Regions from separate parts of the Serratia sp. 2723 genome, predicted to be linked through region 1. Evidence: predicted binding sites of a transcription regulator. Region 1 holds the regulator's gene; each other region holds the start of a gene.
What was found. The regulator CRP, encoded in region 1, controls carbon source genes, mostly activating them, when cyclic AMP is high. The targets are predictions, from matches to a motif close to ATGTGANNNNNNTCACAT.
Positions count from the first base shown of each region.

Region 2: the regulator CRP is predicted to act here: its motif matches at 4,835-4,852, upstream of ABIE29_RS19060 (YfcZ/YiiS family protein).
Region 3: the regulator CRP is predicted to act here: its motif matches at 3,314-3,331, upstream of aaeR (HTH-type transcriptional activator AaeR).

Region 1 is NZ_JBNDIN010000010.1:130,934-140,997, forward strand. Features, by position in the region: gene ABIE29_RS16020 (aminodeoxychorismate synthase component II) at 1-1, shown strand, start outside; gene argD (bifunctional acetylornithine/succinyldiaminopimelate transaminase) at 96-1,313, shown strand; gene ABIE29_RS16030 (YccS/YhfK family putative transporter) at 1,356-3,431, opposite strand; gene crp (cAMP-activated global transcriptional regulator CRP) at 3,488-4,120, opposite strand; gene ABIE29_RS16040 (OsmC family protein) at 4,502-4,909, shown strand; gene ABIE29_RS16045 (LysR substrate-binding domain-containing protein) at 4,915-5,823, opposite strand; gene ABIE29_RS16050 (MFS transporter) at 6,013-7,206, shown strand; gene ABIE29_RS16055 (amidohydrolase) at 7,212-8,390, shown strand; gene ABIE29_RS16060 (phosphoribulokinase) at 8,427-9,296, opposite strand; gene ABIE29_RS16065 (YheU family protein) at 9,448-9,681, opposite strand; gene ABIE29_RS16070 (hydrolase) at 9,678-10,064, opposite strand, start outside.
Region 2 is NZ_JBNDIN010000014.1:56,607-66,670, reverse strand. Features, by position in the region: gene sixA (phosphohistidine phosphatase SixA) at 1-318, opposite strand, end outside; gene fadJ (fatty acid oxidation complex subunit alpha FadJ) at 725-2,893, opposite strand; gene fadI (acetyl-CoA C-acyltransferase FadI) at 2,890-4,203, opposite strand; gene ABIE29_RS19060 (YfcZ/YiiS family protein) at 4,402-4,698, opposite strand; gene fadL (long-chain fatty acid transporter FadL) at 5,106-6,383, shown strand; gene ABIE29_RS19050 (flotillin family protein) at 6,466-8,253, opposite strand; gene ABIE29_RS19045 (OB-fold-containig protein) at 8,306-8,932, opposite strand; gene mlaA (phospholipid-binding lipoprotein MlaA) at 9,261-10,022, opposite strand; gene ccmI (c-type cytochrome biogenesis protein CcmI) at 10,057-10,064, opposite strand, start outside.
Region 3 is NZ_JBNDIN010000018.1:10,578-20,641, forward strand. Features, by position in the region: gene aaeB (p-hydroxybenzoic acid efflux pump subunit AaeB) at 1-1,875, opposite strand, end outside; gene aaeA (p-hydroxybenzoic acid efflux pump subunit AaeA) at 1,875-2,810, opposite strand; gene aaeX (p-hydroxybenzoic acid efflux pump operon protein AaeX) at 2,818-3,021, opposite strand; gene aaeR (HTH-type transcriptional activator AaeR) at 3,349-4,260, shown strand; gene ABIE29_RS21140 (acetamidase/formamidase family protein) at 4,660-5,562, shown strand; gene ABIE29_RS21145 (APC family permease) at 5,573-6,916, shown strand; partial or broken gene ABIE29_RS21150 (zinc ribbon domain-containing protein) at 7,655-7,859, shown strand; partial or broken gene rihB (ribonucleoside hydrolase) at 7,893-8,045, shown strand; gene ABIE29_RS21160 (hypothetical protein) at 8,406-8,654, shown strand; gene ABIE29_RS21165 (hypothetical protein) at 8,734-8,922, shown strand; gene ABIE29_RS21170 (hypothetical protein) at 8,948-9,148, shown strand; gene ABIE29_RS21175 (HlyD family secretion protein) at 9,329-10,064, shown strand, end outside.

The sequences.
Region 1 (10,064 bases):
GCCGTTAGTGGTTTTTTAAGCTTGCCCTTGGTTGGTTTTTTATGCATATTTTGTGATTATATTTTCACTTGATAGTTAGCCGTCTGGAGCCAATAATGACCGAAAGAACCGCAGTCACCCGTAGCACCTTTGATCAGGTTATCCTGCCTGTTTATGCACCCGCCCAGTTTGTGCCGGTGAAGGGCAAGGGGAGCCGCGTATGGGATCAGCAGGGGAAAGAGTATATCGACTTCTCTGGTGGCATTGCGGTGACTGCGCTGGGGCACTGCCATCCGGCCCTGGTTGAGGCTTTAAAGCAACAGGGTGAAACCTTATGGCATACCAGCAACGTATTCACCAATGAGCCAGCGTTGCGTTTGGCCAGTAAACTGATCGCAGCCACCTTCGCCGACCGGGTATTCTTCGCCAACTCGGGAGCGGAGGCTAACGAAGCGGCCTTCAAGCTTGCGCGTCATTACGCGATTACCCGCCATAGCCCGTATAAAACCAAGATCATCGCGTTTAATAATGCTTTCCATGGCCGTACGCTGTTCACCGTTTCCGTGGGTGGGCAGCCAAAATATTCCGACGGCTTTGGGCCGAAACCGGCCGATATCGTCCATGTGCCTTTCAACGATCTGGCCGCGGTGAAAGCGGTGATGGACGATCACACCTGTGCGGTAGTGATGGAGCCTATTCAGGGTGAAGGGGGCATTACCGCTGCCGATCCCGTCTTCCTCAAGGGCGTGCGTGAACTTTGCGACCAACATCAGGCGTTGCTGGTATTTGATGAAGTGCAAAGCGGTATGGGCCGCAGCGGCAAGCTGTTTACCTATATGCATTACGGCATTACACCTGACATCCTCACGACAGCCAAAGCGCTGGGCGGCGGTTTCCCGGTGAGTGCGATGCTGACCACCGAAGAGATCGCCTCGGTGATGCAGGTTGGCACTCATGGTACCACCTACGGCGGCAACCCACTGGCCTGCGCTGTGGCAGAGGCTGCGTTGGACGTTATCAACACACCGGAGGTGCTAAGCGGTATTGAACAGCGTCGTGGGCTGTTTGTTCAGGCTTTGCAGGAGATCGGTAAGAAATACGATGTGTTCAGCGATATTCGTGGCATGGGGCTGTTGATTGGTGCAGAGCTGAAGGCAAACTATCACGGCAAAGCGCGTGATTTCCTCACCGCCGCCGCCGCACGTGGCTTGATGATCCTCAACGCCGGGCCAAACGTGATCCGTTTTGCGCCTTCTCTGGTGGTTGAGCTGAAGGATATCGATGAAGGTATGGCGCTGTTTGAGCAGGCCGTGCAGGATGTGATTAAGGCTTAAGTCATTCGTCGGGGCCGAACTTCAGCATCGGCCCCGGCAACCTCAGCTTTCCCGCAGTTTGCGCTTCAGCCAGATCCCATGATGTGGGCGCTGGCGCCACGCCAGTGACGAAATGGTATGCATCACGGTCAGGTGAGAAAGGATCCGCCGCAGGTGGCGTTCCATCTCGGTTACCGGCATGTCCGGGTGCAGGTCCGGTGGCTGCATGATGCTGTTACTGGTACTCGGGCCGTCATATTCCAAGCGCTGCTGGCAGCTCTGCAAAGCTATCTCAGAGGTTTGCAGATACTCCTGAGCCAGTTTTGGCGTCAGCATATAGTGCTCGCGCGCCAGAATGGTCATCGCATTCAGGTGTTCAACGATAAACTGGTTATGGGTGATCCACAGCCGCATATCTGCCAGATAATTCGATTCAAACCCCGGTTCCTGCATTGCCTGATTGAGCGAGGTAAACAGGGCGTTATGCGCCTGATTGACCTGCATACGCGTGTAGGCCAGTTCGCTGGGGTCCGGCTCCTGTTCTTCAAGCAATAAGCGTAATGCCGTCTGATCGTGCTCCAGCGCCTGATGGGCGTTTTTACGTAGCAGGCCACTCTGCCACTGCGGCCATAGCCAGATCGTGCCGCCAAACACCAATACGCAGCCGATAAGGGTATCGATCAGGCGGGGGACCAGGAAATGGGTGCCATTCAGCGCCAGGAGCTGCAAGGTGTAGACGGCGGTCACGGTGAAGCCCATCACCGCCAGCCCGTAGTTTTTCCGCAGGATCAGATAGGCTGCCAGGGTGATCGCCAACATGATGCTCAGCGTCACGTTCTCCGGCATCTGCAGTTGCAACAGCCCGGCGGCAATCACCAACCCGGCCAACGTGCCGAGGGCACGGTGCTGGATCCTCACCCGCGTAGCGTTATAGCCGTTTTGGCTGACCAGCATGATGGTCAGCAAGATCCAATAGGGTTTTGGCAGGTTGAACAACATGCCCAGGCTGCTGCCTGCCGCCAGAATGACCCCCAGCCTGGTGGCGTTGCGCAGGGCGTTGGATTTGAATGACAGATAGCTCACCACCGCGGGCCAGAACGGCAGCCGTGACTGATTGGCCATCAGATTGCGGCGGTAAAGCGGGTGCTGGGTGCGCAGCAGGCGTGCGATGCGGCTGAAGTGGTAATAGCAGAACTGGCCAACCGGATTATCTGCGTGTTGTGAGGCCACTTTTTCCAGCGCCGCCAGCTCATTCTTCATACTGAAACGCGCAGAGTGTCGATGATAGAGAATATCGTCGGCCACCACCCGCAGGCGCGTGGCGATCACCTGGGCGTTGCGGCGGATAATCGCTTCGGCCTGGCTTTGCTCCACCAGCTTTTGCACTTCTTCCGGCAGATGCAGGCTGACGGTGATGTGCTCTTGCAAATCGAGCGCCACCTGAAACGTGCGTTGCAGGCGCTTCTGCTCCAGGTTATCGGCATGGGGCAGGAAGTTAAGCTGTTGGTATAGCAGACTGATCAGATCCATCACTTGCTGTTGGCGTTGCAACAGCGGCGGCAGGGCCGTTTCAGGAACGGTGTGCTGCGTCAGTAATGAGTATTTGGCTTCAAAATAGTCCGCCAACTGCATATACAGCTGGCTTAAGGATTCGCGCATCGGCTGCTCTTTCCACAGCTTGAACCAGGCCCAGGTAAACAGCCCGTACCAGGCGGTGCCAACGATATACAGCAAAGGGGCATACCAGATTGGTACGGTGCCTACCATGCTGAGGGAAAAGATGGCGGCAACCAGTGCGGCTGGCAGCAGGCGTGCATGTAGTGGGCTGATCTCACCGCTGACGCCGAGTAACAGCGCCATTGCCAACATCAGCAAGGGTAACGGCAGGTCCCACAGCAGGGCTTGTTGCAGCAGAAAGCTGCTGAGTGCGAATAGAGAGCCACCTACGATCAGGCGTTTGAAAAAGCGTTTGTGTGGCGTATCCAGCCCGGCAATGTTGCAGCAGGCGGGCACCAACGAGAACAGCATGCCGAGTTGCAGGTTGCCAATCAGCAAACCAAACGCCACCGGCAGGCACAACACCAGCGTTTGCCGCAGTGCGTAGTTGACTTCCGGGTGGTAGATCAGACGGCGCCACATGGTTGGCTATTCAGCAGGCAAAGAAACGGCGCATTGCTGCACCGTTTCCCTGGGGATTAACGCGTACCGTACACGACAATGGTTTTGCCGTGTGCGGAGATCAGGTTTTGATCTTCGAGCATTTTCAAAATACGACCGACGGTTTCACGTGAGCAACCGACGATTTGGCCAATTTCCTGGCGGGTGATCTTGATCTGCATGCCGTCTGGGTGAGTCATGGCATCAGGTTGTTTTGCCAGGTTCAGCAAGGTCTGTGCAATGCGACCAGTAACGTCAAGGAAGGCGAGGTTACCCACTTTCTCTGAGGTGACTTGCAGGCGGTTAGCCATCTGTGCGGACAGGCGCATCAGGATATCCGGGTTTACCTGGATCAACTGGCGGAATTTCTTGTAGGAAATTTCAGCCACTTCACAGGCGGTTTTGGCCCGTACCCAGGCGCTACGCTCCTGGCCTTCTTCAAATAATCCAAGCTCGCCGATGAAATCCCCCTGGTTAAGGTAGGACAGGATCATCTCTTTGCCTTCTTCATCTTTAATCAGCACCGCGACGGAGCCTTTGACGATGTAGTAAAGCGTTTCGGCCTTTTCACCTTGGTGAATCAGCGTACTCTTTGATGGATATTTGTGGATATGGCAATGAGACAGGAACCATTCGAGAGTCGGGTCTGTTTGCGGTTTGCCGAGAACCATTCGCTGTTATCCTCTGTTGTTATCGCTGCCTTGTATCACAGGGGTCAGAGTTCCCTGTAAAACGTGCTTATAGCCTGGTGTTTTAATTGTGGCTATCAACAGGTTTTGAGGCGTGTTATAGAAATACGCTTGTGCTCTAGCATATTAACTTGCGGGGAGTGCTGCAAGCTACATTCTGTTAACATACCAATATAGGGGCCTTTCCTTGGACGTATCCCTGAAATCGGTGACCTGGAAAGAGTTATTGCGGCTCTGTTTGTAGCACAGAGTGAGGCGGGTGTCTTGTGTTGTCTCGCTTCAGCATGATTAGCATCAGGTTACGTTGCCAGAATGTATGCGAAAGCGTACCCTGTTTTTAAGAAATTAACCGGAGTGTGTAACATGCAGGCAAGAGTTAAGTGGGTAGAAGGGCTGACATTCCTGGGTGAGTCTGCGTCCGGCCACCAGGTTTTGATGGATGGCAACGCGGGCGATAAAGCGCCAAGCCCGATGGAAATGGTGTTGATGTCCGTCGGCGGCTGTAGCGCCATTGATGTGGTGTCGATCCTGCAAAAAGGGCGTAACGATGTGCGTGACTGTGAGGTAAAACTGACCTCTGAGCGCCGTGAAGAAGCGCCACGTCTGTTTACCCATATCAACCTGCATTTTATTGTCACCGGCAAAGGGCTGACCGATAAGACTGTAGAGCGCGCGGTGGATCTTTCCGCCGAGAAATACTGCTCCGTCTCCTTGATGTTGGGTAAAGCCGCCAGCATCAGCCACAGCTTCGAAATCCGCGAAGTGGCGTGATCCTCCTACCAAGGGTAGCGCAGGCAGTGGGCTCGCAATAAATCAAGAAATCGCCGTGCCGTCACGGTTAGCGGCGATTTTTGTGAATACAGTACGCAATATTGAGCCTGTGGTAGCGTGTCGATAGGCAATGTTACCAGCCGATGCTGCAAATGGAACGGTGCGCTCATCGCCCGCGCCACGATAGTCAAATAATCCGCCTCCAACACCATATTCAAGCCGCAGGTCACTGAATCCGAGCGAATGGGCGATCGGCTCAATTGCTGATAGAAAGTGCCCAACACCGCGCGCAGCTGCTGGTAATAGCCCATATCGGTTTCCGGCAATAACCATTTGGCGTCACGTAGTTCATCCAGGCAGTTTGCCTGAGCCAGCGGGTGCCCCTGGCGCGCAATAATGCCAAAAGAAGCGTTGAACAGCGGTTCTCGTACCAGATCCTCCAGCGGCAACTCCGGGCTGACGGTACCTACGGCAAAATCCAGGCGGCCTTCGCGCAGTGCTGGTAGCAGGGTAGAAAGCTGCGCCTCACGGATCAGCAGATTGGTTTGCGGAAACGGCTGTTTGAAGGCTTCGACCAGTTCGGGTAATACCGTGAGTGCCAGTAGCGAAGAGCAGCCGATGGCGACGTTACCTTGCGAATGTTGATTCAACTGCTGGATCTCATCGGCAGCGCGCTGCAATTCCTCCAGGATCAACTGCATCCGCAGGGCGAAGGCGCGGCCGGTTTCGGTCAGCGTCATTCCCTGGCTGCTGCGAATGATCAACTGGGTTTCCAGGGTCTGTTCCAGTTCACGGATGGTACGACTCACCGCCGGTTGAGACTGCTCCAGCGCGCGCGCGGCCCCGCGAATACTGCCGCTGCGGATCACCTGCTGGAAGACTTTCAACTGCTGTAACTTCGGTAAATAGCGCATTCCCTACCCTATCAATAAAAAGCATCACCCCTTACAAAATTGTATCTTATGCCGCTCGGTAAAAGGCGATAATTTCAGCGTGTTATTGTAAGTGACTGTTATTAAAAATATAAAGTGACTTGGATCACATTATTAAATTACGCCTGCCAAGCTGGTAGGCAGCCTGGGTGATAACTTAAAGGAATATCAGTGTTGAAAAATCGTTCGCTAATGATTTTTTTGCTGTTTGTGGGCTATGTCGTGGTGTACATCGATAAAACCGTGATGGGTTTTGCGTTGTTACCTATCGAACGCGAGTTCAATCTACAGCCGGAACAACTGGGCTACATTACCGGGATGTTTTTCCTGGCGTATTCCCTGTTCCAGATACCAGCGGGATGGCTCAATGACCGCTTTGGTTTTAAGAAAGTGCTGTGCAGTTCGTTACTGCTGCTGGGGGGATTTGCCCTGTGCTTCGGCATTCTGGGGTTCGGCCTGGGCCTGCTGGTGACGTTCCGCTTCCTGTCCGGTATTGGCCACTCCGGCTATCCGTGTTCCTGCGCCAAGGCGGTAGTGGCGAATTTCCCACTGGAACAGCGCACCTTCGCGCAGTCCATTCTGCTGTCCTCCGCCGGGTTGGCGATGACCGTCGGGCCGCTGGTCGCAGTCTATTGCCTGGATCACATCGGCTGGCGTGGGTCGTTCTCTGCGCTAGGTCTGCTGGCATTCGTGATTGCCGCCTGCATCTTGTGGCTGGTTCCCAATCCGCCACAGGCGGCACCCGCCAAAGCTGGGGCAGCCGCAGCCAACTATAAGGCCCTGCTGAAAAACCCAATCGTGTTGCTGCTGTTTGTGGCGATCTTCTGTATCAACATCCCATCGTACGGCCTGATGGCCTGGCTGCCGAAATTCCTGGTACAGCAGCGGGGAATGCCAATTGACGTTTCCAGCATGGTGGTAGCCGCCGGTGGTCTGGGGATCTGGATCTCCTCACTCGGTACCGGCTGGCTGGTCGGGCGCTACCTGCAAGGGCGTGAGCCGTGGGTGATCTTCTTCAGTTCTCTGCTCAGCGCCTTGTGCATCTGGCTGGTGTTTACCAGCGAATCAGCTCTGACGGCCAGCCTGTTCTTGTTCCTGGGTTATATCTTCCTGATGGCCTCGTTCGTTACCGTGTTTACCCTGCCGATGAAGCGCTTGCCTACGGAAGTGATGGGTGCAGCAATGGGGCTGATTAACACCGGAGGAACCTTGGGTGGCTTTGTGGCCCCTATCGCCATCGGGTATCTGATCACCATCAGCCACAACTACATGACGACGTTTATCTTTTTGGCACTGGCTATGGTGGTTTCCGGGCTGGTGATCCTGCCATTGGCGGGCAAAGCACGCCAACCAGCACTGAATTAAGGAGTATGAACATGAACATTGAACAGCTGATTGCCGGCGTGGAACAACAGGTATTGCAGTGGCGCCGCCACCTGCATGCCAATCCGGAGTTGTCATTCCAGGAAGCGCAGACGGCAGATTACATTGCCGGGCAGTTGGCCAGCCTTGGCCCGTTGAAGATCTCACGTCCTACACCAAATAGCGTAGTGGCCGAATTGCAGGGCGCAGCGCCGGGGCCGTGCTATGCATTGCGCGCCGATATCGACGCTTTGCCTATCCAGGAGGAAAGCGACGAACCTTTCTGCTCTACCCGGCCAGGGGTGATGCATGCCTGCGGCCATGATGCCCACAGCGCGATGTTGCTGGGAGCGGCCAGCGTGCTTTGCCAGTTGCAGGCGCAGTTGCAAGGCTCAGTGCGCTTTATCTTCCAGCATGCCGAAGAAGTGCCGCCGGGCGGAGCCCAACAGCTAGTGGATTTAGGGGTTCTGGATGGCGTGAAGATGATCTTCGGCCTGCATGTCATGCCCAACTTCCCGACCGGTGAGGTGGGGATGAAGCAGGGCGTGTTCAGTGGCTCCAGCGATAACTTCGACATTGTGCTGCAAGGTAAGGGGGGGCATGGCTCAATGCCGCATCTGTGTATCGATCCGGTGCCGATTGGTGCGGAGATCGTTAGCGCTTTGCAGCAGATCGTGGCACGTAAGCTGGATCCGTTAAATGCACCGGTGTTGACGGTGGCGACCTTCCAGGCGGGTGACAGCTATAACGTCATCCCAGACAGCGCCCGGTTGGCGGGAACGCTACGCACTCATAATCAAGAAGTACGTGAGCGGGTGCCGTTGTTGGTTGAGCAAACCGTCGCTGGGATCAGCCAGGCACACGGTGCCAGCTACAAGATTGACTGGACGCGTGGCTATACCATCGGCAATAACCACCCTGATGCCTGCGCCATTGCGCGCGAGGTGGTGGCCGAAGCCGTGGGGCCACAGGCGCTGCGGGAATTGACCTCCGCGATGTTTGGCAGCGAGGATTTCTCCTCCTATCAGGAGAAAGTGCCGGGGTGCTTCCTGTTTATCGGCAGCGGTAACGAGGCGATCGGTGCCACCTACGGCGTGCATAATCCCCGTTTTAAACTGGACGAGGCGGCGATGCAGATTGGGGTGAAACTGCACGTCGGTTTTATCCGCCATCTGTTGATGCGTTAACAACGGTGGGCGCGGTGATTGGCCGCGCCCGATAATTTACTCGATCTTCTTACCTTCCATCAGCCGCTGCACCAGCGGTGCCATGATCAGTTCCATTGCCAGCCCCATCTTGCCACCCGGCACTACCAGCGTATTGATATGCGAGATAAACGATCCTTGCAGCATTGCCAGCAGGTAAGGGAAATCGATCTGATCCAGCCCACGGAAGTGGATCACCACCAAGCTTTCATCCAGCGAGGGGATCGCCTTGGCGGCGAACGGGTTGGAGGTATCCACCGTCGGGACGCGTTGGAAGTTGATATGGGTGCGCGAGAACTGTGGCGTGATGTAGCTGATGTAATCCTCCATCGAACGGACCACCGAGTCCATCACCGCTTCACGGGAATGGCCACGCTCGCCGGTATCGCGGATCAGCTTCTGGATCCACTCCAGGTTGACGATCGGCACCACGCCGACCAGCAGATCGACATGTTTGGCTACGTCGATCTGATCGGCCACTACGCCGCCGTGCAGCCCTTCGTAGAACAGGACATCCGTCGGGGCGGGCAGTGGCTCCCAAGGCGTGAAGGTGCCCGGTACCTGATTGTAAGGCACTGCCTCGTCGTAGGTATGCAGATATTTGCGTGAGCGGCCGGTGCCATTCTTGCCGTATTGGATAAAGCTCTGCTCCAACAGGCCAAAGTCGTTGGCTTCCGGACCGAAGTAGCTGATATGGCGGCCCATATCGCGTGCTTTACGGATTGCCGCATCCATTTCAGGCCGGGTGTAACGGTGGAAGCTGTCGCCTTCCAACTGGGCGGCGCGCAGGTTTAGCTGCTGAAAAATTTTGCGGAATGCCAGGCTGGTGGTGGTAGTGCCGGCTCCGCTGGAACCGGTCACCGCGATAACGGGATGTTTGGCAGACATGGTCGAGGGTCACTCCGTATTAAATGCGCAGGCTCAGAATGAGATTTTTAGTATGGCTGATGCCCTTTCGCCCAAGGCGAAATTGTGCGCGTTGGTTTGCAATACTGCATTGTTACCTGATTTTTTCCCTCAGTCATAGCATGCAATAAGACTAAATTTCCTCCTGCCCAGCGCGGATCTGCCCGCGAGGCATGATGTTGACGGTTTCATGCAGCTCTGACCACACCAGCACCACTTCGCCGCTTTTCAACTGGCGGCGCACGTCGTCGACCTTCTGTTCCAGCGAACGTTCGTGCTCGCCGTAGTCGGTCCCTTCGCGTAATACAAAGGATTCGATCAGGCTGTTGAGAGTCTCTTGTTCAATTTCTTGCCAGGGAATAATCACTTGGTGGGTTCCAAAAAAGGAGAAAGCCAGGCTGGGATACGTTGCTCCAGCCACATTTGCGGTTTTTTCAAGGTGCCGCCGACAAAGCCGACGTGGCCACCGCACTCCGTCAGTTGATATTCGATATTAGGCGGCAGGTTGGCGAGGTCGGGGATCACCGCATCGGTCATAAACGGATCGTCTTTAGCGTGAATGATCAGCAACGGCGTGGTGATCTGCGGCAACAGCGGTAGGGCGCTGCAACGGCGATAATAATCGACCGCGTCGCTGAAGCCGTGAATGCGTGAAGTGATCGCATCATCAAACTCGCGAATGCGCCGCAGCTTGTTCAGTTGCGACAGATCCAAGGGTAAGGTGCCTGGGTAGTGTAGCAGCTTGCGGGT
Region 2 (10,064 bases), on a different contig from region 1:
AACCACTAACACCGCACCTACGCCCTCTTTCGCCAGCGCCTGCAGATAGCAGCTCACCAGCCCAGCATCGCCCCCTGGAGTCAGCTCCGGCAGCACTTCTTCACCTTCCGGCAGCGTTAACGCTTCGCGTACCGTTTCCAGCGTCTGCTCGGCCCGCAAATAGGGGCTGACCAGCACTCGTTCAATATCCACAGACTTGGTGTTCAACCAGGCCGCCATCTGACGTGACTCATCACGGCCACAAACGGTAAGAGGTCTTACCGAATCGCTGGCTGCATCAAGTGCCGCCTCTCCGTGACGCATAATCAAAACTTGCATATTGCACCGCTGTTGTTGACAAAATAACGCTATACAGAAACGCCGAGCGTGCTGTATTGCCGAGTTGCACTCAAGAACACAGGCCAGCTTCAAACGATAACGCGCCGTCTCTCTATGGCGGCCGGGCATTTTGCCTGAAAGTTCGCGTAAAGAAAACGCTGTTTTTTACAACATTTGCGCCTTTACACTCATTCATCGCTGACATAACAACCAATTCAACGGGTTAAATTTTAACCTTGTTGCTATGAAATTTTTGGTAGCGCTGAGTTGGTCACCAACCAAAACGCTACGTTACCCCTCCCCAATCTCCCTGTACAGCCTCCGGGATTGTCCTAATTGCAAGGAGTGATGGCGATCACAGTGCGGCCCTGATCAAACTGTAGCGCAAACCGGGCCGCTATGCTGATTAACTGCCTTGCGGGTAGAAGCGTTCCCCCTGCTCAGCCATGCGCTGCAGGCGATCACAAGGAGCAAAATATTCACCGTATTGCTGTTGCAGATAGCGCAGGGTTTTTACCACTTTCTCCGCGCCTAGCTCATCCATATAGCGGAACGGGCCGCCAAGGAACGGCGGGAAGCCAATGCCAAACACCGCACCGATATCGCCGTCGCGTGCGCTGCGGATCACGCCCTCATCCAGGCAACGCGCCGCCTCGTTGAGCATCATCATCACACAGCGTTGGGCGATCTCCGCATGCTGAATATGCGCCTTGGCGGTGATACCCAGCAGTGGATAGATGCTGCTGTCTGCGCTCTTGCGCTTCTGGCGTGACCTGCTGCCCTCGGCCGGGTACAGATAAAAACCACGGCCATTCTTGCGCCCTTTGCGACCGTCTTTCAGCACCGCGTCGAACGCCGCAGGAGCGGCAAAGCGTGGCCCCAGTTCCGCCGTCAGGATCGGGATAATCTTGGTGCCGACGTCGATACCCACTTCATCCAACAGCATGATGGGGCCCACCGGGAAGCCAAAATCGACCAAAGCCTTATCCACCGATTCGATCGGCTCGCCTGCCAGCAGACAGCGCGCCGCCTCATTAATATAAGGGGCAAGAATACGGTTGACGTAAAAACCAGCACGATCGGCGACCACTATTGCCGTTTTCCCCTGCCTGTGGGCCAAAGCAACGGTGGTGGCAATGGTTTGTTCGCTGGTCGTGGCATGCGGGATCACTTCCACCAACGGCATTTTATCCACCGGGCTAAAGTAGTGCAGACCAATAACCTGCTGCGGCCTGGCCGCCTGCGCCGCGATTTGGCCGATCGGCAATGATGAGGTGTTGGAAGCAAATACGGTATGCGGCGCGGCATAACGTTCAATATCGGCCACCATCTGCTGCTTGAGCGCGATATCTTCAAATACCGCCTCCACCACAATGTCGACCCGTTCAAAACCGCTGTAATCGGTGCTGCCGGAAATCAACATCATCTGTTTCTGACGCTCTGCCGGACGCATGCGTTTGCTACGTACCCGCTTTCCCAGCAGATCCCAGGTGTATTTCAACGCATGGTTGATCCCCTGCTCATTCACGTCTTTAATGCGCACCGGTAGTCCACCTCGAGTCGCCGTGACGCAGGCGATACCGCCGCCCATCAGACCGCCGCCAAGTACGCCGACACGCTGTAATTCATGGGGTTGAGCATCCCCGCCGCGCTCTTTTTTCAGCGCCGTAGAGGCAAAGAACAGGCTGCGTAATGCGGCAGACTGTGGCGACATCGCCAGCTCACCAAAGGCGCGGGCCTCCGCTTCATAGCCGCTGGCACTACCCTGGTCCAGACCGGTGCGCACCACTTGAATAATACGCTCCGCTGCCGGGTAGTTACCGTGGGTTTTCTCCAGGGTCTTCTTACGCACGATGCTGAACAGCAGGCTTCTGCCCAACGGACCGTTCAGCAGGCGCTCCTGCCACGGTAACGCACGACGCGACTTCCAACCCTGTTTTACACGCTCAATAGCGGTCTGCAGCAAAATGGATTGCGGTACGGCCTCGTCCACCAGGCCCATACGTAGTGCCTGACGCGCGCGAACGTGTCTGCCCGTCAGCATTATATCCAACGCTTTGCTGGCACCAATCAGGCGGGGTAAGCGCTGGGTGCCACCAGAGCCAGGCAGCAAGCCCAACTGTACTTCCGGCAGGCCGAGCGCCGTTTTGTCATCCAGTGAGCAGACGCGGCTATGGCAGGCCAAAGCCAACTCCAGCCCGCCCCCAAGGCAAGCACCGTGAATGGCGGCAACCACCGGCACCGGGAACGCGGCAATCTGTGCCAGCGTGCTCTGCCCCTTCTTCGCCAGCGTTTGTGCCTCTTGGGCCGTATGGCACGCGGCAATCATGGTGATATCAGCACCGGCAATAAAGGAATCTGGCTTGCCGGACAGGATCACCAAGCCTTCCAGGGTGGCAAGCTGCTGTGCCTTGAGCAGCACGTCGTTGATCTGCTCAACAAACTCCGCCTTCAGCGTATTGACCTTCTCCCCCGGCACATCGATGGTGATCACGCCAATATTGTCCGGGCGCAAGGTCAGATGAAATGCCGAAGGCTTGGCACGCTGTTCGTGCAATGCGTTTTCGAAACTCATTTGTCCACCTCCACGATCATCGCCGCACCTAATCCCCCAGCCGCACAAGCGGTGGCCAGCCCCAGACCGCCACCGCGCCGTTTAAGCTCGTGCAGCGTCTGGGTGATCATGCGTGCGCCAGTAGCGGCAAACGGGTGACCATAGGCGATGGAGCCACCCAACACGTTGAATTTTTCCATATCCACCTCACCGATCGCCTGCTCACGCCCCAGCTTCTGTTGGGCAAACTCGGTGCTGGCGAACATTTTCAGGTTGGCCAGCGTTTGCGCCGCAAAGGCTTCGTGCATATCGATCAGGGTCAGGTCGGCCAGGGTAATACCGGCACGATCCAGCGCCAACGGGGTGGCATAGGAAGGGCCGAGCAACATATCCTCCCAGACATCAATGGCGGCAAAGGCGAAGCTGCGAAGGTAGCCTAGAGGCTCCAGGCCAAGTTCTTTCGCACGGGACTCGCTCATCATCAGCACCGCTGCCGCACCATCGGTCAGTGGCGTACTGTTGGCGGCCGTGACGGTACCGTGGCGGCGATCGAATGCCGGTTTCAAGCGAGCATAAGACTCCAGGCTGGAATCTTTACGGACGTTGTTATCTTCGGCCAGCGGGGTTTTATACGGTGGCACATAGGCGGTCATCACTTCATCGCGCAACAGCCCCTGCTGCCAGGCTTTGGCAGCCAGTTGATGCGAGCGGTGTGCCAAAGCATCCTGCTGCTCGCGAGTAATGCCGTGGGTTTTCGCCATTTGCTCGGCGGTATCCCCCATGCGCAGGCCGGTAGAGTATTCCGCTACGGCGGGCGGCACCGGTATCAGATCGCGGAACTTAAGCTTACTGAACAGCTTCAGGCGCTGTGACAGCGTGCGGGCCTTGTTGACGTCCACCAAGGTACGAGCCAGCGCCTTGCTAACGCCAATCGGCAGCACGGAGGAAGAATCCGCCCCACCGGCAATGCCGATACGGATACTGCCGGCCATGATACTTTCCGCCACGTTGGCAATCGCCTGGAAGCTGGTGGCACAGGCACGTGAAACGCTATAGGCATCGGTGTGCACGCTCATGCCGGTGCCAAGCACAATTTCCCGCGCAATGTTCGGCGCTTCAGGCATTTGCACCACCTGGCCAAATACCAGTTGCTCAATCAGGGCGGGATCGATGCCGCTACGCGCCAGCAGCTCGCTCACCGCAGTCTTGCCAAGATCGACCGCAGGTATACCGTGATAAGCGGTAGCCTGCTTGGCGAAAGGGGTACGCAGCCCTTGAACAATGGCGATACGGTCGCCGAGACGGGTAACCAGCGGCAATGCCTTACTCATAAACGCTCCTGAAGAGTAGCCGTCAACACAACGGACAAAAAGAGGTCTGACCTGATGAGATCATTGTTAACTAAATGTTTACATTTGGCAAACCGGCAGAAGTGAAAACTGAGAGCGGGAGCAACTTTCTGGTAGGGGGTAAAGCGGTGCGGATACCAGCAGGGGCGCATATTACGCCCCTACGGGATCGGGTCAGGATTAACGCAGGCCGAGCTGGAAGATCATGGTTTCTGCCTGGCAGGAGAAGGTGAAATCCACATCCAGTTGCACGCCGCCGTCAACCGGTTTAATGCTACTGCTGATGTCACAAGGATCGGACTCCACGCCGCGCGCCTTTTCAGTCAGTGCTGCCAGGGTTTGCTCTGCATCTTGCTGATTGGCAAACACTCGGCTGTAGGAAGCGGTGCAATCGGTGTTATCCATCACGGTTCCGACATCGACACAGCAGCAGGCCGCAGTTTCCTGAGCGTTACATTTATTGATTGCATCTGACATAGTTGAAATCTCCTCACGGGCCGCGGTTAAGCTCGCCCAAATAGCCATTTATGATCTGGCGCAAATAAACAAAATTCTGTGCTTATTTTACTCCTCGGGCTTGCCAATCACTAGCCTTACTTTTTGTAAGCATTTTAAGTGACGGAAATCACATAACTAAATCGCCCTGCGGTAAAAAAATATAAGAGTTTTGTTATGTACCGGTCATTTTTTGTTACGTAGATCTCTTTTCTGATATCAACTTGGAAATAATTCAAAAACAAAGTTGCAACATCTTAACAGGTCGGACCTATAATTCAGCCACTGGTCTGATTTGTCAGATTGATAACGGACCCTACAATCGCGCGCTCCATGTTACTTTGTGTAACATTGTTTAAATAATAAACACATAAAATGAGGTTTTGGTCATGAGCCAGAAAAACCTATTCACTAAATCAGCTCTCGCAGCTGCAGTGGCAATTATTTCTTCGAACGTGTATGCCGCAGGATTCCAGCTGAACGAGTTTTCGGCAGTTGGTTTAGGGCGAGCCTATTCTGGCGAAGGCGCAGTGGCGGATACCGCAGCCTCGGCAAGTCGTAACCCGGCGACCATGATGATGTTTGACCGCCCCTCGTTCTCCACAGGTGTGGTATTTATCGATCCTGATGTAGACATCTCAGGCACCTCCCCTTCAGGCCAGAGCCTGGACGCGAAGAATATCGCGCCAACCGCCTGGGTACCGGATCTGCACTATATCCAACCACTGAACGAACAGTGGGCTATCGGTGGCTCCGTAACCAGCAACTATGGCCTGGCTACCGAATTTAATGACAGCTACACCGCTGGCCCTTACGCCGGGAAAACCGACCTCACCACCATTAACCTGAACCTCAGCGCTGCTTACCGTTTGAATAAACATTTCAGCTTCGGTTTAGGTTTTGACGCGGTCAACGCTGATGCCAAACTTGAGCGTTATGCCGGTGAAAGTGGTAAACGCTTGGGGCTTCCAGCCGATACACAAATTTCCAAGCTGGATGGAAACGAGTGGGGCTACGGCTGGAATGCCGGTATTCTGTACGAAGTGGATGAGAACAACCGCTACGGTTTTACTTATCGCTCAAAAGTGAAAATCAAGTTCGATGGCGATTATAGCAGCCAACTGCCTTCGGCCCTGAACCCAATGCAGCCCATTACAGGTTTACCATGGGGTACTAACGGCAACACGATCCCAGGCTCTCTGGATCTCAACTTGCCAGAAATGTGGGAAATCTCAGGGTATAACAAAGTGGCGCCTCAGTGGGCTGTCCACTACAGCATGACTTATACCAGTTGGAGCCAGTTCCAGGAGTTGAGAGCGACGGGCAACAATGGTCAAGAGCTGTTCCAGAAGCATGAAGGCTTCCGTGATGCTTACCGTATCGCGTTAGGTACCACTTACTTCTACGACGATAACTGGACCTTCCGTGGCGGTATCGCCTTCGATGACAGCCCGGTACCGGCACAAAATCGTTCCATCTCGATCCCGGATCAGGACCGTACATGGTTGAGCGCCGGGGCGAGCTACGCCTTCAACAAAGATGCCTCCGTTGACGTCGGTATTTCGTATATGCATGGTCAACGAGTGACGATTAATGAAGGCCCATACACCTTCCGCTCCGAAGGTAAAGCCTGGTTGTACGGTGCTGGCTTCAACTACCGTTTCTAATCTGTCTTCCTAAACAGAGACGTAAAAACGGCGGGATTATCCCGCCGTTTGTTTTTCTGTTAATCCCCTGACCAGCCGTAACTCAGGACAAGCTTACTGTCGTAATGCTGTGCTCATCGGACGGTATACAGGACTCCACTTTTTGTTCCGCTATTTCTTCCTGCACCCGTGGAGCTTCAGGCTGAACCGCTGGGGCTTCGGGCTGTGCCTGCGGTAAAGCCGCGGTCAACGCCTGCAATGAACCGCCGCTGATACCGATTTCCTGTAGCAGGGAGTCGATAACCGGGGCGTGCGTGCGATAGGCGAGAGCGGCAGACATCGCCTGCTCGGCCAGGTTGCCACCACCGACCGAAGCCGCCGTAGCACCTGCGGCACCGCCAGAACGGTTCAACCCATCAACCTGCAGGATCTTGATGCCGTCGATGGCCTTCATCGGCTCAACGGACTTCTCAATGATCGCTGGCAGTGCTTGCAACAGCGCCAGTTTGAACTTCAGGCTGGTCTGATCGCTGGAAAGCATGTTGACCGCTTCGTTCAAGGCACGCTGGGTTTCCGCCTCTGCCAAGCCTTTCTTACGCGCGGCTTCGGCCAGTTCGATGATGGCAGCGGCCTGCAGTTCAGCGGCCTCTTTCTCCGCACGGGCTTTCAGCGTCAGTTGCATCGCTTCGGTTTCCGCCCCTTGACGGGCTTCGATCAGGGCGACCTGTTTGGCACGATCGGCTTCGGCGGTTTGGCGCGTGGTTTCCACGTTTTGCTCCGCTTTCACCGCTTCGGTCAACGCGTCATTGGCACGCGCCTGGGCCTGGGACTGCTGCTCAGACTTGGCAGCAATGGCGATGGCCTTATCCTGTTCGGCGATTTCCGTCACTTTTTTCTGCTCGATGGCGGCCATTTCGGTGACTTTGCTCTGCTCAATCTCTTTGACGCGGATTTCACGGTCCGCCTCTACCTTACGGGTACGTACCGCCTGCTCGCGCTCGATTTCCGACTCCTGGATCTGGCGATCGGCGGAAATGCGGCTCTGTTCGGCCTCGCGGCGGCGTTCTGCTTCGAAGGTGGCGATCCGTGAGCTTTGCTCGGCGCTGCGGGTTTTGACCTGCTGCTCCTGCTCAAGCGACATGAAGGCTTCCTGCTGCTCGATCTCCAGCTTGCGCGCCATGGCATCGCGGTTTTTTTCGCGTACCGCGACCTCCACATCCTGCTCTACTTCGTTACGTTCGCGGCGACGGCGTTCGGTTTCCTGCGTCAGCTTGGTCAGACCTTCAGCATCAAAGGCGTTGTTAGGATCGAAATACTCTTTCGAGGTCTGGTTAAAGTTGGTCAGCGATACGCTTTCCAGTTCCAGACCGTTTTTCGCCAGATCCTCAGATACCGTGCTCTGCACACCCTGCACGAAATTTTCGCGCGTATCTTGCAGGTCTTGCATGGTCATCTGCGCTGCGGTGGAACGTAAGGCATCGACAAACTTGTCTTCCACCAGTTGGCGCAGATCTTCCGGTGACAGCGTACGCTGGCCCAAGGTCTGCGCTGCGGTGGAGATCCCTTCAATGGTCGGTTGCACTCGGACGAAAAATGCCACCACCACGTCCACGCGCATTCTGTCCTTGGTGATCAGGCTGTCGTGCATGGCACGGCTGACTTCCAGCTTCAGGGTCTTCATGTTGATTTCAACAATCTCATGAAACACCGGCAGGGAGATGGCACCACCGCTCAGCACCACCTTGAGCCCGCCCAGACCGGTACGTACCAGCGACTGTTCCGCCGAAGCGCGGCGATACAGTCGTGAAAAAATCAGTCCGATAATCAGCAGGACAACAAAGATGCCACCCGCAATCGACCCCCAAAACGTAAGACCATCACTAATTATCACTAGGGTTACCTCTCCATAAGCATTATCAGAATAATTCCGTTAAACACCTTGTTCACAGCAGGTCCGGCCAAGGGTTGGCAGTGCCGCTGAAGCGGGACCCGGAAATGCGGGCCGTCACCAGCACCTTGGCTCCACGCACAAAGGCGACGTCCTCCTCATCCGGCTCGATCAAAATGTAATGGGTACGCCCATGCTCGTCAGTCAACCTGGCTTCTGCCGGGGTGCCCGCCGTGGCCGTGGCACCGGTCATAATTGCCATGCGGCCGACAAAGCTGTCTGTGGAAACGGCGCTGCTTTCGTCACGTGGCAAGTAGCGAGCAATGCCGCGGCCACACCAGCGCACGCTGAATACGGCGACGATAAGGGCGACGATCACTGCCAGCCACACCGGTAGCTCACCGACTGCCAACCATTGCAGTACCAGGCCACTCAGTGAAAAACCGCCGAGAAACAGCACGATGATGACCAGCAGCGGCAAGCGCCCGATATGCAGCCAGCTCAGAGCATGGGCGAAAACGTTCTCACCCAGGGTAATATCCGGATGGGAGTCTATAGCCGCGTCGAAATGGCTGGAAAGGGAAGCACCGAGAAACACCGCCAGCGTTTCCAGCACGCCGATAAACAACAGCAGGAGCAGAGCGATCAAGAAAGGGGCATTGCCTGAAGAAAGTAGGTCCATATTGGCGTTCTCCGTGCGCATCACAGCGAAAATATCGCGACAGCAGAAAACCGGCAGGAAAGAGGGTACAAAACGCGGTAAAAGGTGACGTGCTGCAATCCGCTATAAACGATCCTTGTTCCACACAAGCCGGTTCCCAAGCCACGGGCTCTGCCTTCCATGTCACCAGCGGCAGTCGCCTGGCGCAGATTTTAGCATTTACTGTCCCGGCATCCCAGAAAATCCTTGGTAAAAATGATTATCATTTGCATAAAAAAAGGATCCCTAGACTTCCGGGATCCTTCTTCAAACGGTATTCACTTCGGGATAGGTTGAAAAAACCTCATCCTTAGTTGGCGGAGTCGATCTCGTCCAGATCGCCCTGGATCGCCTTGGCATTCGGGTTTTCCTGCGGCTTGAGCACCCCGCCCTGCGCCAGGAAATCATGGCGTTGGAAGTAGGCGTCACGCATCATCGCATAAGGATCGGAAGAGTTGCGCAGCAATCCATCGGAATCGAGCAGTTGAGCACGGGTTTCGACCCCTTCCACTACCCATTTACCCGCCGACATCCAAAAAGTGAGATAGCTCAGCACCGGATAAACGCTATCTGCCCAGTCACCACCATCTTCACGGATAGTGAAGCTGCCGTAGACCGGTAAGTGGACATACGGGCCATAACCTACGCCGTAGCTCCCCAAGGTACCACCGAAGCGGCGTGGTTCTTCACGCGCCAGCTTCGGGTTGGCCATACCGGCCACGTCGATCAACCCGCCCATCCCCAACAGGGTGTTGAGGAAGAAACGGTTGAAGTGCTTCATACCCTGATAAGGGTTGCCACGCAGAAATTCGTTCACCATGCTGGCTGGCTCTTCCAGGTTGGAAGTGAAGTTGCTCAAGCCATTACGCGCAGGCATCGGGACGTAATCGCGCCATGCCACCGCGACCGGGCGCAGCACGTAGGGATCCATCACGTTATAGTTGAAGTTAAACATCGCCCGGTTAAACCCTTCAAGAGGGTCGGAACGCCCTTGCGGATCGTCACCAGGCGAGCTGGCACAGCCTACCAATAACACCGTGGCGATTGCCAGCCCAGTCAGGCGAAAATTCATATGTTTCTCCATGAAAACCCTTGGATTCTTTTTATCAGGGAA
Region 3 (10,064 bases), on a different contig from region 1:
CTTTTGTTGATATTCATTCATCTCTTTGAGTAACCGGTCGTAGTAGTAAGCCCGCTTCACATCGTTCTTGGCGGTGACTACGTGATCGGCGGTGCTGCGGATCTGCTTGTGGAACACCGAAAGCTCTTCCCGAGCGGGGATCTCGGTCATCTGCATCCGCTGGTGGGCAATAATCAGGTTGAGTGCCAGCCGGTACTTGGCAATGTCGTTCGGGAACATCATCAGCAACTGGTTCAGGCGCTGATAGAGCGCGGGCAGATGGTTTTCCTTACGGCGCGCCGCCTTGGTGGTCAACGCAGAAACGGCGCTGCTGACCAACTGATTCATCAACGTGCGGCCGGTACGTTCACGTGAGGTATCACGGATCAGGAACAGCACGATCATCGCCACAAAGCAGCCGATAATCTGGCCGATGGCGCTGTCGATAAACGAGGAGACATGGAAACTCATCGGGTTACTCAGCACGATGATGTTAATCGTACTCGCCAAGGTGCCCAGCGATCCTAGGCGTCGTTTCTGCACTTCGATACCGATGATAAAAGACATGATGCCCAGGCTCAGGCACAGCAAAAACATGCTTTGCTGGGTTTCCGGCAGAATAAACATATAAAACAGCGCACCAAGCGGCAACGCCACCAGCACGCCCAACAGGAAGTCGAGCGCCATCATTTTTGGATTTGGCGTACGCATCGCCAATGCGGTCACAATGGCGATCATCACCATACAGCCGCTGCCAGACGTCCAGCCGGTCCACAGCCAGAACAGGCAGCCAATTGAGGTCGCCGCCCAGGATCGCAGCCCGTTAATCATCGCATGGTGGCCTTCCGCCGACGGCCTTTTCACCACCACTTCCCCGGCCAGTATCTCGTTTTCTACCGCATTGATGCCGCTGTTGGTATGCACGCCCTTTGCTACCAGCAGATAGCGCGTCGCCGCGCCAACCCAGCCGGTAACCGTTGGCAGAAGTTCATCGCTACGGTTGATTGCCAACACCTGGCGCACCAGCTTCAGGCGCTTATGCACCTCCTGCGCGGTTTCCGCCGGGACCATCAGCAGTTCGCGGATATTTTCCTTCACCGCATCCGGATGATTAAGCAAAATCAGATAGGTTTCGCAGGCCTGGGTGATCAGCGTCAGCGAAAGCGTATGTAACGCATGCAAGCGGCTGTTAACCCGCTGCCAACGCGACGATTCCAGCATCAGGTTGCTGCGCATCCCGTTGATGGCGGTGGTGCTTTTTACCAGATCGCTCCAGGCGCGGTCGATGTCCTCTTTCCCGGCATCGCTGATACACATCTGCATCAGTTTGTACTGCCCCACCAGCAACTGATCCACCGCACGATCGATGTCCTGTTTGATCGAGCGTGGGGAAAACAGCAGATCGGCCAGTACCGCACTGAGAATACCGAGCACGATCTCGCTACAGCGCTCTACGGCGAACTGTGGTGCGGCCAGCAGCGAGGTGGTAGTGGTAGCGGAAGTGACGATGATAATCAGCGCCGTGTAACCCGCCAGACCCCAGGCGTAGGAGTTTTCGACCTTCACCAGCGAGGAGATCCAGGTACAGACCCCCAACCAGGCGCAGCAAAGCATCAGCATCACCACCGGCGCTCGCGCACAGGTCACGATAATCAGCAAACCGACAAAACAGCCGATAAAGGTGCCGATAATACGCAGCCAGCCACGATAGCGGATCGCGCCAGAGAAAGGTTCCCCCCCGGCGGCAAAGGCGGGGCCGGCAGCCACAATGGCAGCCGTCAGTACCGACCAGCGCGGGGTTTCCAGATTGAGGTGAAATCCGACAAACAGGGCGAAGACAATCGCAAAGCTGAGCTTGCAGGCAAACCGCAGCCGCAGAAAGGTTGGGCTGTTCATTAGCCGAACTCACGCAACCGATGCATCAGCCGGATAAACGGCGAGCCGCTGTCGACGTTACGATCGTTCTTACCGGTAATGACCACGGTCGCGGTGGTGCCTGCCGGGTAAGAGTGTTGCTGATCTTTCTCATCCAACAGGATTTTCACCGGCACGCGCTGTGCCAGACGCACCCACTCCAGGTTGCTGTCGATCGACGCCAGCCCCTTGCTGTTTGGGGTACTGCTGCTGTTATTCACCGCCGCAGCCAGGCTATCGACGGTGCCGTGCAGGATGCGGTTGCTGCCCAACGGGGTGATCTCGGCACGATCACCTTTTTCCAACCCTTCAAGCTTGGTTTCCTCCAGATAGGCGATGATATAGAAGCTGTTTTTCTTCACCAACGCCACCGCCGTAGAGCCACGGGTAATAAATTCCCCCGTGTGGACGTTCAGGTTGGTGACCCAACCGTCTGCTGGCGCACGCACCGTGGTCCGTTCCAGATCCAGCTGCGCCAGATCGCGCACGGCGATCGCCTTGGCCAACTGATGCTGCACGGTTTGCAGCACGTTATTGGATTGGTCGATCTCTTCTTGTGACATCGCCTGGATCCCCAAGCGCACTCGGCGGCCCGCTTCACGCTTCTTCTCGGCCGCCAGCGTCTGATAATAGGCCACATCGGCGTTGGCTTCGGCCAGTGCCTGTTGGTAACGTGGCTGGTCGATCACCATCAGGATCTGGCCCTGTTTCACCAGTTGGTTGTCGGCGATCGGCACGTCGGTCAGCAAACCGCTGACATCTGGAGCAATCGCCACCACGTCGGCGGTGAATTTGGCATCACGCGTCCACGGTGATTGAGTGTAAAACGCCCAGGCTTTGAACACGGCGATGGCCGCCAACAGGACCAGCAGCAAGGTGATGGCGATGCGGAGTATTTTTAATGACAGAGTTTTCACAGCAGCCTCAAACGAAAAGACACGAAATCAGGTAAAACAAACAGCAATACAGCGCGGTATTGAACAACGCCGGATGCCAGACAAAATCGTAAATCCCGGTCGGCTGCAACAGGCGGCGTATGACGAAGAACAGGGCCAACGACGCTAACAGCTCAAAAAATACCGGCGGGAACGACAGTCCAAAAATGACCATAACCGGAAGCAAACTCATCACTTTATCCTTAATTGTTTACTACACCGGGGGTTTTCCCTGCTGATTTCACATTCCATTTACATTCTAGCGCACGGACGCCAAACGTTACGATCTGGTAGTGGACCAGGTCAAAAACCTGAAAAAGGGTTAAGCTAACAGCAGGCTTCCGCGAGAGGGAATGTATGGATAACCGGAGGGATCGTGCGACCACGGCAGTATACCGCGACATAGCTGACCACGCTCAAGCGTTCAGAAGATCTTTACACCCGACGCGTTATATTAGCCTGCTTACTATCAACTCATCTATAATCTGTGATCTAAATCACTTTTAAGCCAGAGTGAACAATGGAAAGACTAAAACGGATGTCCGTGTTTGCCAAAGTCGTTGAATGTGGGTCATTTACCGCGGCGGCACGCCAGCTCGACATGAGCGTTTCATCCATCAGCCAGACAGTGTCCAAACTGGAAAATGATCTACAGGTGAAGCTGCTTAACCGCAGCACGCGCAGTATCGGCCTGACCGAAGCCGGTAAAATCTACTATCAAGGCTGTCGCCGCATGCTGCAGGAAGCCGCCGAGGTCCATGAGCAGCTTTATGCGCTGAACAATACGCCCATCGGCACGCTGCGTATCGGCAGTTCCTCCACCATGGCGCAAAACGTCCTGGCGACCATGACCGCCGACATGCTGCAAGAATACCCTGGCTTGACGGTTAATCTGGTCACCGGCATTCCCGCCCCGGATCTGATTGCCGATGGCCTGGACGTGGTGATCCGCACTGGCGAACTGCAGGACTCCAGCCTGTTTTCCAAACGCCTGGGCTCGATGCCGATGGTGGTCTGCGCCGCCAAAAGCTACCTGACTCAACATGGCACACCGCAAAAACCGGCGGATATGGTGAATTTTTCCTGGTTGGAATACAGCGTACGGCCCGACAGTGAGTTTGAACTGATGGCTCCCGAAGGCATCAGCACGCGCATTTCCCCACAGGGGCGCTTCGTGACCAACGATTCACAAACCATGATCCGTTGGCTCAAGGCCGGGGCCGGGATTGCCTATGCGCCACTGATGTGGGTAATCGAAGAGATCAAACGCGGCGAGATTGAGATCCTGTTCAAGCGCTACCATTCAGAACCCCGCCCGGTTTACGCACTGTACACCGAGAAGGACAAGCTGCCGCTCAAGGTACAGGTGTGTATCAATTACCTGACGGAGTACTTTAAACGCGTGGCGGAAGTGTATCAGGGCTATCGCTGAGGCTCCCCTTTTACCCCTGGGGGGTCATCCAGGGGGATCGCTCTCATATATAGCGTTTAAAGCTATAAAACCCGTTACTCATTTTATTCAGGTTAATTATCGAAAGCATTTGCTTTCAGATGATGTTGATTCTCTGCTGGTGACTCTGCTGTATTTTTTCTCACTTCCCGATCGGTTATGCGGAAATCTCCGCCATAGTTAAAGGTATTAAACCGTCGTGACAATTATTTTAAGCATATCCTGCCAATTTGACAGAAATGCCCATTCTGCCGCTGTTTTCTGGTGCTTGCTTCCGCCCCGGTGGGTGTGATTTATTGATGATTGGCGCTGTATCGCCAAATTACCATTACCGCCATAAATAATAAAAACTCGGCTTCATTATTCATTATAGGAATCACCATGGAAAAGATCTCACGTACGCACGTGGTATATGCCATGTCGCGCGATAACGCCCCTGTGGCTACCGTTGCCAGCGGCAGCGACGTTTGTTTTGAAACCTGTGACTGCTTCGAAGATCAAATCGCCTCCGAACTGGCCGCCTTCACCGAACTGGACTGGAGCCGTATCAACCCGGCTACCGGGCCGGTTTACGTGCAGGATGCGAACCCCGGCGATGTGTTACGGGTAGAAATTAAACGTATTACCCCAACCAGCCATCAGGCAGTGATGGTCACCGCTCCGGGCCTGGGCGTCATTGGCGATGAGCTGCAACAGCCACAGATCCGCACCGTGCCGCTGGAAGACGGCTTCGCACTGTTGCCTGGCGGCGTTCGCTGGCCGTTAAAGCCGATGATCGGCGTAATTGGCGTCGCCCCAGCCGAAGAGCCGGTCTCCTGCGGTACACCAGATGCCCACGGCGGCAACATGGACTGCAAAATCATCACCGAAGGCTGCACGCTGTGGCTGCCGGTTAACGTTCCCGGCGCGCTGTTTGCGCTCGGCGATCTGCATGCCGCGATGGGCGATGGTGAAGTCTCGGTATGCGGGCTGGAAATTCCCGGCGAAGTGGTGGTGAACCTGACGGTAGTTAAAAACCGCGCGCTGCCAACCCCGATGATGAGCACCACCGATACGCTCTATACCCTGGCATCCGCCAAAACGCTGGACGAAGCTGCCGAATTGGCAACGCGCAATATGGCGCACTTCGTGGCGGACTATAGCCGGGTCTCGCTGGCCGACGCCATCAACCTGCTGAGCATCACCGGCGATCTGCAAATCTGTCAGGTGGTCGATCCGCTGAAAACCTGCCGTTTCGCGCTGCCGCGCAGCGTTGCCAAGCAGTTAAACATCCAGCTGGATTAGGGGTAGCGCCATGTCTGTAGAACAATTTGGTTATAAACAGGAACTGCACCGCACCCTCACCCTGAAAGATCTGGTGATTTACGGCATGATCTTTATGGTGCCGATTGCGCCGTTTGGCGTGTTTGGCTACGTCTGGGAAGGCTCACAGGGCATGGTGGCGCTGGCCTATCTGATCGGCATGGTAGCGATGTTCTTCACCGCCATGAGTTACTGGTCGATGTCCCGCGCTTTCCCGGTTTCCGGCTCGGTCTATGCATACGCCCAGCGCGGCATCCATGAAACCGTCGGCTTTTTTGCCGGCTGGTTGATCCTGCTCGATTACATCCTGGTACCTTCGTTGCTGTATATCGTCAGCGCGGCGGCGCTCGGACCGATCCTGCCAGAAGTACCCGCTTGGGTGTGGATCGTGACCTTTATCGTGATCAACAGCGCGATCAACCTGGTGGGGATCCAGTTCACCGCCAAGGCCAACCGCTACATCCTGGTGGCGGAGATCGTGATCCTGACCCTCTTTGTGGTGATGGGCCTGACGGCGCTCTATTCCGGCGAAGGTGCCGGTGGCCTGACGCTGAACCCGCTCTACAACGCCGAGCAATTCAGCCTGCCGCTGGTGATGGGTGCGGTGTCGATCGCGGTGCTGTCATTCCTGGGTTTTGACGGTATTTCAACGCTGTCCGAAGAGAGCAAAGGCGGGGCCGATGCCGTGGGGAAAGCCTCGCTGTATGCGCTGTTGTTGGTAGGGTCGCTGTTTATTCTGCAAACCTGGATCGCCGCCGATTTGGCCATGGGCCAAAACTTCACCAACCTGGATACCGCGTTCTATGATACCGCCAACCTGGCGGGCGGCTCCTGGTTAAAACAGGCCACCATCTGGGCGACAGCGCTCTCCTGGGGGATTGCCAATGCGTTAGTCGCGCAGGCAGCCATCTCTCGCATTCTGTTCGCCATGGGGCGTGACCGACAACTGCCGAAGATCCTGGCCAAGGTGCATCCACGCTTTAAAACGCCTTACGTCAGTACCCTGCTGGTCGCGGTGATCTCCCTCGGTTCCGGTCTGTACTTCAACGGCAGCATCGACAACCTAAGCCGGCTGGTCAATTTCGGGGCGCTGATGGGCTTTTTGATCCTGCATCTGTCGGTGATTAACCACTACATCATCCGCCAGAAATCCAAGGCCTGGGTAAAACACCTGCTGTTCCCACTGGTCGGCCTGTCGATCATCGCCTTTGTGCTGTACGAGATGGATATCGAAGCCAAGATCCTTGGCCTTAGCTGGCTGGCAGTGGGTATCGTGTATTACTTTGTGCTGCGCGTGGTGCTGAAGAGAGAGCCGGTGCTGAAGCTGGAGGACTAAGCCTATAGGCTAGTGACGCCCCTCACCCCCCATCTCAATGTGGATTAGGGTGGGGGTTGATTGAACCAATCCTTTGATGACATTAACAAATTGACCTGCCCCTCATATCAGAAGGCATTTGTATTATCTAAAGACGTGATAGTCAGATGAGAATTTAATTCAAACCTGATGTACTGAACAAAAAAATGTATATATTAAATAATCTCATCCTATATAAGACACGTAATACTCTAACCGGGTATTTATCTTACTCTGCACTTTCACATACAAGCTTCGGATAAACATCATCAAGAATTTTAGACCCGAAGATTATTTTAAAATTTTACTTTGCCAGCAGACACAAGTATTCCATCAGAGAATCCCGAATCCAGCCCCGATCATAGCCCAAAGTTCGATATATTTAACGATGCCTGATGGTTACAATCTAAATTCATCACCATAACTTAATTCCCCCATCACAACTCAACGCCCCATTTGACAACCTTATTCAGATTAAGATAAAAATGAGATTAGAGATTTTTTATGATCCATAAAAAATATGTGTATGCGTTCCTTCAACCAAATTACTGGCCTAACAGATGCTGATTACCCAATTAATATATCCATCTAACCTGTTAAAACAAATACACTATATTAATGAGCACTGATGATGTTAAGAGCGACAAAACGAAAACATGGAAAGCAGTCCAGTTATCATTTACGCCATCAAATCAGACAGCGGCAAGGTGAACAATCCTCGCCAGGTCGAAAAGCTGTTATTGCTGTGGTCACAAAATGCGGGATATGCCGCTACACAAGCGGATATGGCAATGCCCAAAGTGCGGAGTTGAACATGATCGCGACATCAACGCAGCGGTCAACGGGCATGGAATTGTAGGCGGCGGGACTCGTCGTTTCTGCCCATGGAGGCCAGCGTAAATCCGTCACAGAGACGGTTGCGGCCAGAGAAGTGGGAGCCTCGCCGTTTGCAGCGGGGACCGGTAATCTGACATTGGGCATGACGCTCGCCGATTTCCGCTTCCCTGCCCCGGCAGATTGCCATACTCAAGCTGCTGTTAAACTAGCTCAAATGGTCTTCCGGAACCTGGTGGTAGACACGTTAGAAAGGATTGGTGAAATCGACGTGTGACGTTACAGCCCCCTCAGATATCGAGCAATTTTCAGTGATAATATGGCAAAGCTCTTCACGGAATATACACGCGGTAAATGACAGCATTAATCCGAAAGAATTTTCTGTCGGAAGCAATCAGATAACAACCAAAGAAAGCCGCGAAATAAATAAGATTTTTCCTTAAATGGATCGTTGACACCGTGTATAGGTTTATTTCGCCATAAACACGAGTGTATACTCCGAAATTGTTGAAGGTATTATCATTCCGGATTTTTAATATCTTCACCAAGACATTTGAAGCATCAATTATTGCTGTTTCATTTGTATACGTTGTGTATTACAACATCATCTAACCTTATAAATAGAGAGACTACATTCATGAGAGAATTATCTAAAACTGAAATGGCAGAAGTTTCTGGCGCAGGTCTGTTGAGCAATATCGCTAATGCTGTTGGCTCACTAGCCAATTCAGCCATTCACTCTCTTGCCAGTGCGGTAAGCGCTTGGACTAGCGGTCTTGGCAATGCTCTTGGTGCCACAGTGGGTATCGGCCTGGGCTTCCTGGAAGGCATCGGCAAGCTCTTCGGCCGCAACAACAACAGCAACAGCAACAGCAACAGCAATTAATATCATTCTATTCGCTCAATAACTTGAGCCTAGTGATACTTATTCTTAGTAAGCTTTGTAAGTCAATAAGGATATTACAGTGAAAAAAGTTAATGACCAAAAAGCCATGGCCGTTGTTGGTGGCGCTATGGGCTGTGTGCAAGTGTATCACAAGATGAAGAATGCTGAAGGTGAGGACATCTGCAATATTTCCGTTGCCTGTGAAGACAAGTGGGGCAATACCACCACTTCAAGCAAGCCTGTAAAAATGGATTATTGCGCTGAATAAGCCTATTATTGATTAAGGATAAATCATGAGAGAACTGTCTAAAGTTGAAATGCAAGAAGTCTCTGGCGCAGGTTTTTGGAGTGACCTGATGGGTAATTTAACCACAGGTGCTGAAGGCGCGTTAAAAGGTCTTGGTAGCATTTTCGTTGAAACCGGCAAAGTCTTCACCGATTTTGTTTTTAATGCGGTTAAAGGTTTCTGGGAAGGTCGTTACAATACCAAGTAAGCCATTATAGATGACCATCAATTTATATTGAAAACCAATATAAATAGCCCTCTAGTGTCATCATTGGCTTTCAGAGCAAATCCGTTTGGGTTTGCTCTTTTCTTCTTCGAAAAATTGGCTGTTGGGTGAATATCCGGTTGGCATTTCGGGGCTACCTCTAAGCGTTATCATAAGTATGCTATGGAAAGAAAAGAAATTTTCCGTCGGGAAGTCATTGAAAATCAGCAACAAAAATGGAAAGGGAAAGTCCTGCTAAAGAAAGGAGCCCCTGCTTGGATGATCGCTGTCTTATCCAGCCTTTTTGTTATTGTACTGTGTTTTCTTGCCTATCATTTTGAATACACCAGAAGAGTCGATGTCAGTGGTGAAGTCATTACCTACCCGCATTCGATCAATATTTATACGCCAACACAAGGCTATGTAAAAAAAAGCTATGTGCAGATCGGCGATCGCGTCAAGCAAGGGGATCCCTTATATGAAATCAGCACGTCGCGGCTGACACGTTCAGGGGATCTCAGTGCGACAAGAAAAACCGCACTGGAAGAGCAGATCGCCAGTATTGAATCCATTGTTTCGAAGCTGAAAAATTCAAAAGAAGTCACCCTGCTTAACCTGAAGGGGCAATTAGACCAGTACATGCTTTCGCATGAAGATACCAAAAAACTGGTTGCCAGCGCCCGTGAAGGGGTTGAACACATGCGTAGCGGGATGGCGAGTTACGAGAAATACCGTGACAAAGGGCTAATTACCAAGGACCAACTGAACAACCAACGTTACTTGTTCTATCAACAACAAAGTGGTTTCCAAGCGTTAAACAGCCAAAGTATTCAAGAAGGGTTGGAAATATCAAAGCTGAGAAGCGAGATCCTCACGCAATCCGCCGGCTTCGATAATCAAATCTCAGAATATGAGTATC